DNA from 2 places in the Exiguobacterium sp. s194 genome. Region 2 is predicted to be linked to the other one. Evidence: a T-box and tRNA genes for the amino acid it is inferred to sense, from the RefSeq annotation. Region 2 holds a T-box; the other holds one or more tRNA genes.
What was found. A T-box is a leader RNA that pairs with one kind of tRNA and senses whether it is charged. The one in region 2 lies ahead of argS (arginine--tRNA ligase), so its partner is inferred to be a tRNA-Arg.
Positions count from the first base shown of each region.

Region 1: it has a tRNA-Arg gene. The T-box ahead of argS (arginine--tRNA ligase) is inferred to sense a tRNA for this amino acid. The anticodon was not compared.

Region 1 covers NZ_JACSLT010000002.1:252,862-256,279, reverse strand. The annotation lists gene KNP85_RS03230 (glutaredoxin family protein) at 33-290, opposite strand; gene KNP85_RS03225 (RNA polymerase factor sigma-54) at 292-1,434, opposite strand; tRNA gene KNP85_RS03220 (tRNA-Arg) at 1,557-1,629, shown strand; gene clpP (ATP-dependent Clp endopeptidase proteolytic subunit ClpP) at 1,784-2,359, shown strand; gene KNP85_RS03210 (MerR family transcriptional regulator) at 2,402-3,097, opposite strand; gene KNP85_RS03205 (hypothetical protein) at 3,155-3,418, opposite strand, start outside.
Region 2 covers NZ_JACSLT010000003.1:40,721-44,138, reverse strand. The annotation lists gene KNP85_RS04060 (GGDEF domain-containing protein) at 1-1,243, opposite strand, end outside; T-box leader at 1,398-1,610, shown strand; gene argS (arginine--tRNA ligase) at 1,663-3,345, shown strand; gene KNP85_RS04050 (metallophosphoesterase family protein) at 3,384-3,418, opposite strand, start outside.

The sequences.
Region 1 (3,418 bases), on a different contig from region 2:
CTTATCAATCACCTTTCCGTCTTGCAACCCCTTCAAACGTTTTTTTTCGATGTAAGCGTATACTTAACAAAATCTTCAACTTTACTGTCATCGTATCGACCTTGACTAATGACACGTCCCTCGTGTAAGACGACAGGGATCTCAAACAAGTATTTCGCCTCGAGTTCTTCGTTGCCGGTGATGTCGATCTGCTCGAGCTCAAACGGATAGTCTTCCATGAGCCATTCGAGCATGACGAGCGCCTCCTCGCAGAGCGAGCAGTTGGCGCGGCGGTATAACGTCAGGACCATGTCAGTCCCCTCCTTTCCAATATTGTCGTTCCCGCTCCCGCGAGTTTCCAAAACCGAGCGCCTCCCGATAGTTCGCCACGGTCCGTCGTGTCACCGTATAGCCGAGCCGGTCCAGCTCGCGCATGAGTGCGGCATCGCTCAGCGGCGACGTCTCTTGTTGAATCAGTTCGGCGAGCGCCTTCTTCACCATGAACGGCGATTGCCCGTGTGTCGCCCGGACGAAAAAGTGACGCCACGCCATCACGCCGCCCTCGGTCGTCACGTACTTGCCTTGAATCGCCCGGCCGACGGTCGACTCGTGCTTGCCGATTTGTTCGGCGACTTCTTTTCGCGTCAACGGATGCAAGACGAGCTTCCCGTCCAACCAGTCGCGTTGCCGTTCGGCGATGACGACCCATACCGATTTAAGCGTCGCGTTCCGCATCTCGAGCGTCTCGTGCCACCATTTTGCCTCGCGGTCGTCCCCGACCCGAGCCACATCGAGCGTCGGGCTGAACCATGTCGTCACGAGCTCGCCGTCACGACGGACGACTTCAAGTTCCGGGACGACGTGTTCGGTTCCTTCATATAATAATGGCGTCTTCGGGAGTGTCGCCACGATACGTGTCACTCGTTCGTACTCGGCAACCGAGATGTCGAGTCGTCCCGGGATGTCATCAAGGTGTGCGTCGAGCGCCTCGAAAACGTCCAAGACGAGTGGGTCGTCATGTTCAATCGCATGCCGATATTGGCAGTCGTGCTCATTCTTTGCCCCGATCCCTGTCGGTTCTAGAAACAAGAGCGCCTGGCGCGCCGCCTCAATGTCCGCCACATCGACCTCGAAACGATGGGCGAGCACGAAGTCGCTCTCCGGTAGTAGGCCGCGATGGTCGAGCGCGAGGACGAGCCGTTTCTGGAGCGAACGCTGGGACTCGGTCCCGCTCCCTTCCTCGATTTGCTCGAACAATCGCTCCTCGAACCCACTAGCCGTATCGGCCACCCATTCGACCGCACCGCTCCCCGTGGCGATGCATGGATTGCGTCGAGCCAATCGGCCGAGCTGAAAGGCGATCGCGGTCCGGTCCGCCTCGAGAATCGGCAGCCGCCGAACCATGTCCTGGGTCAGCTGTTGTGTTTGAAGTTGTTGTTGTTCTTGCCGTTGCATCGGTCACACCCCTCTCGCTTCCTATTGTATCGAACAGCGGGAAATCGCGCTCAAAAAAAGTGAGCCGAACAGGATTGCTTTTTTAAAAAAACAAATGTATAATAAATCGTGTCAGAGAACATGCACCCGTAGCTCAGGGGATAGAGCACTGGTTTCCGGTGCCAGGTGTCGGGAGTTCGAATCTCTCCGGGTGTATCACAGCAAGAGGTTAGGCAGCATATGCCTGGCCTCTTTTGTCGTTTTAGAATCGTCAAACCGTGGAATAGGTCAAAAACGATGACTATCGTTTGACCAACATTGACTATAGCGGTATGATATGTTTACAACCTACATAAAGGAGGCAGATTCAATGTTAATTCCAACAGTTATCGAACAAACAGGTCGCGGGGAACGCGCGTACGATATTTACTCACGCTTGCTCAAGGACCGCATCATCTTGCTCGGAAGTGCAATCGACGACAACGTCGCCAACTCGATTGTCGCTCAGCTTCTCTTCCTTGCAGCCGAGGACCCAGATAAGGACATCTCACTTTACATCAACAGCCCGGGTGGTTCGATCACTTCCGGAATGGCGATTTATGACACGATGAACTTCATCAAGCCGAACGTGTCGACGATTTGTATCGGAATGGCCGCATCGATGGGTGCCTTCTTGCTCCAAGCCGGTGAACAAGGCAAACGCTTCGCGCTTCCAAACGCAGAGATCATGATTCACCAACCGCTCGGCGGTACGCAAGGTCAAGCATCGGATATCAAAATCCATGCCGAGCGCATCATCAAGATGCGTGAGAAATTAAACCAAATCATGGCCGACAACACTGGCCAGCCGCTTGAAGTCATCGAGCGCGACACAGAGCGCGACTACTTCATGTCAGCTGAACAAGCGAAAGACTACGGTCTCATCGACAAAGTCATGACGCGTTAATCCAAAAGTGCCTTTCCCGACTTCGGGAAAGGCACTTCTTTGTTATTGGACGGGCAACCAAATTTCAATCAAGTCGTCGGCTCCGTCTTGCCCATGAATATAGCGCTCAAAATCGAGTGCATCTCGCAACGTTACATCCGGCAATGCTAGAAGTTGATTATATGTCGTAGGGATGGCTGGAATTCCCCCTTCGACCGTGGCGACAAGATACCGTCCTGCCGACAGTTCAACCTGTCTTCCGTCTTCACCTGTCACAGGATTAGTCATCCCTGCTAAATAGGCTTCTTCTTTCGCTAAACAGACGCCATATGATTCGTCTGTTGTCAGCTCTGTTTGCAGTTTTTCCCAAACGAATGGGATTTTGGTGAGTTCGGATACATAGCCGTTTACGATTTTCGGTTGGTCCCACTTCTCATAACGTACTTTCATTGAATCTCCCCCTGTTTGCATCCATTTAATTTGTTGCTCGACTTGTCGCAACGCCTCGATCTCACGTTGAACCTCGTCAAGTCTGCTGTCGAGTAACCCGCTCACACTTTCTGCCGCTTGAATTTGTTCGAGTGAGATGCCCATTTGACGTAGTAACTTGATTTCGTTCAGGCGCCTTATTTCTTCCATCCCGTATAACCGATACTGATTCTCTAAACGAGTCGGTTGGACAAGTCCTTTTGCTTCATACCATTTTATTGCTTTAGTGGACAACCCCGTTAGATGGACCACTTTTCCGATTTGAATCATTGGCGTCCCCCCTTCTCGTTTATCATAAAGCCGGCCGTAGCGGACAGGTCAACATCTTTATTCTTTGACCTCGACCCCGAATACATAGCGGCTATCGCCTTGCGGCCAATCCCCGCCCGTCTCGAATACATAAACGCCCGGCTCGTCTGGCACGACCGGTTCAGCCGGGACAAGTTCCCCATCGACGAGTTGATGGAACGAGGCGTTCGACGGCTCGGCATGGAACTCGACATCAATCTCGGCACCCGCTTCGACCGGCACGAGCTGTAGGTCATCCGCCTCCGGCAGAGCATGGTCCTCGCATACCGCCTCGCCCCCATC
Region 2 (3,418 bases):
TCTGTTGAATCCCGTATTCATAAAAAGCCCGTGCATTGGCAAGCAGCGTCAAGCTGTCCGTCCGGCTCTCGGTATAGAGGCGGTCGCGTTCATGACAACGACTGATCGTCCGATTGAACGACTTGAGCAGTTTGACAATCTCGCGTTGAATGATGGGCGGATAGCCATAGACGTGCTCGCCCGTCATCACAATCCACGTGCGGATTCCTTCGATTTCCTCGGAACGGACCGAGATGAAGCTATGATAGTCTTCATTAAATTCGTTCGACAGCGGGGCGTCCCATTCGAAGCGCATCTCGTACTCGACCGAGGATTCGTTCGGATAGGTTGCATCGAGTAATTCAAAGACGACATGGCGATCGATCGGCTGGCGCGTCTTCAAATCAAAGTAAAGTGTGCGATCAAACAGTTTGAACTCGACGTACCCTTCATCGTACTCGTTGAGTCGCTCACATTGACTGAGGAACACTTCGATGGCTTGTGCCTCGCTTTGCGATAGCGATACGGCTTCTTTTGCTTCATCATATTGTTCAATCAACGATTTGAAGGCGTCTTGTCGACCTTTTTGAATGATGAGTCGCTTAATAAAGAACGTGAGTGCGGCGGCGATACTGCTGACGACGAGCAAGTTCGTCTCTCGGAAGAGCGAGGCCGCCAAAATGAAGACGAGACTGACGATATACGTGTAAAACGCGATGCTTAAAAAGTCGCGGACCGGGATGTCGACGCGGAACCACCAGCCGACTTGATACTTTTGGACGACCGTGTTCAAAATGATGGCAATAATCAAACCGGCAAGCGGAAGGAACGAGTCTTGGGAATAGAATCCGAGACCGGTCACACCACCAAGTGCCAAGTAGACACTGGCCGGGATGGCGATTTCCAAAAATGACGTGATGGCATTCCACGGATACGTAAAACGGAACCGTCGAAGCGCGACGCGCGGTTTCAAGTTGACGAACTGGAAGACGAGTAGTCCAATCTGATTGACGAACAGCGCTGTCTCAAAATCAAAGAATAAAAAAATAATTAAGACGATACTTTCTGAAAAGGTAAAGTAGACGCCTTTCCGTTCAATGGAGTCCATTTGAAAAATAATGACGAGCAACGCGATCAAGATGAACGGTAACGGCTCGATGGCCGGCATGTTCAATCCGCCTGTAGCGAACAAGATGAGCGTCAAACCGAATAGCATACTCCAAATACTCCAACCAAGGACGGACATCTTGCGGAAATGGTTCATGGTTCCCTCCTATGTGGGAAAAATTCAATTATGTATGGTAGGAGATTCGGCACAATCACGCCTGAGTCCTGCCTATCCATCATAATGGCGGAATTCTAGCATTGAGTCTATATGAAATATCCTCTATAATGAAATTGCTTTTCAACCACATAGACGAAAGTCGATGAAAAAGAGAGTAACGATCGTTCCGTCAACAAAGCGACCTAGGGATTGGTGAGAGCCTAGGCTGACAAACATCGCGAAACGCACTTTTGAGATGCTATCCGAACTTGAGTAGGCGTAGCCGGGGGACCCCCGTTATCACCGATAAAGCGGTCTGCGTCAAGCAGGCAAGAAGAGTGGTACCGCGGGCCATCCCGTCTCTTTGCATCTGTGCAAAGGGCGTTTTTTTTATGAACAAATGATAAGGAGGAATTAGAATGAGTTATGAACGCAAATATGCGGAAGCCTTGTCCCGTGTCATCGGGGACGAGTTGACGCTCGACCAGATTGAAGCATTGATTGAAAAACCGAAACATGAGGCACACGGGGACCTTGCTTTCCCGTGTTTCCAACTTGCGAAAGCCTATCGTAAAGCACCGGTCATGATCGCGACGGATATCGCGAACGACTTGAACGACGAGTTGTTCACGAAAGTCGAGGCGGCCGGCCCGTATGTGAACGTCTTCTTGAGCCGTGACGTCGTCTCACAAGAAATCATCAACACGGTGCTCGATGAACAAGCGGACTATGCGACGCATGCGACACGCAACGAGACAATCGTCACCGATTTCTCGTCACCGAACATCGCCAAACCGTTCTCGATGGGACACCTTCGTTCAACGGTGATCGGGAATGCCATCAACCAAATCGCCCGTAAAAACGGCTATGACGTCGTCGGCATCAACCACCTCGGGGATTGGGGCACACAGTTCGGTAAACTGATGGTCGCCTATAAAAAATGGGGCGACGAGGAAGCGGTCCGGGCACATCCGATCGCTGAGCTCTTGAAGCTTTACGTCCATTTCCACGAAGAAGCGAAGACACAACCGGAACTTGAGGACGAAGGCCGTGCGTGGTTCAAGAAACTCGAAGACGGCAACGAGGAAGCGACTGAGCTTTGGACGTGGTTCCGCGAAGAATCACTCAAAGAGTTCCAAAAAGTATATGACCTCCTCGGTGTCGAATTCGACAGCTTTAACGGGGAAGCGTTCTATAACGACAAGATGGACCGCGTCGTCGCCATGCTCGAAGAGAAAAACCTTCTCGTCGAAAGTGAAGGGGCGATGGTCGTCTCACTCGAGGACGAGAACTTGCCACCATGCTTGATCAAAAAGAAAGACGGCGCGACGCTTTATGCGACACGCGACTTGGCAGCTGCCGTCTATCGTCATGAGACGTACAACTTCGTCCAGGCGAACTACGTCGTCGGCGGCGAGCAGGCGCTTCACTTCAAACAACTGTTCTCAGTCCTGCGCAAGCTCGGCTATGACTTCGTCGATGGCATGCATCACGTGCCGTTCGGCTTGATTTTGCAAGAAGGGAAGAAGATGTCGACACGTAAAGGTCGCATCGTCTTGCTCGAGGAAGTGCTCAAAGAAGCAATCGAGAAAGCACAGGCGAACATCGCTCAGAAGAACCCGGAACTTGCGAACGCGGACGACGTGGCACGCATGGTCGGTGTCGGCGCGGTCATCTTCCACGATTTGAAGAATGAACGCATCAACAACATCGAGTTCGACCTCGATAGCATGCTCAAATTCGAAGGTGAGACGGGCCCGTACGTGCAGTACACGAACGCGCGTGCGAACTCGCTCCTTCGTAAAGGCAACTATGACGGCTCGACGTTCACTGGCGCAAACGACGACCACACGTGGGGCGTCGTGACGATGCTCAACGCGTTCCCACACGTCATCACACGTGCCCACGAACGCCGCGAACCATCGATCATTAGCCGTTACGTGCTCGATTTGGCGCAAGCATTCAACAAGTATTACGGTCATGTCCGTGTCCTTGAAGAAGATGCAGGCAAACAATCACGTCTCGCCCTCGTCAAAGCGGTGACGATCGTATTGACGGAAGGACTCCGTTTGATCGGTGTTCAAGCTCCAGAAGAAATGTAAGGACGAGAAAAGGGACCCGTTTCGTGGGGTCCCTTTTCTTATGCTTTCATCCGCGTGACCGTCCGAGCTTTCG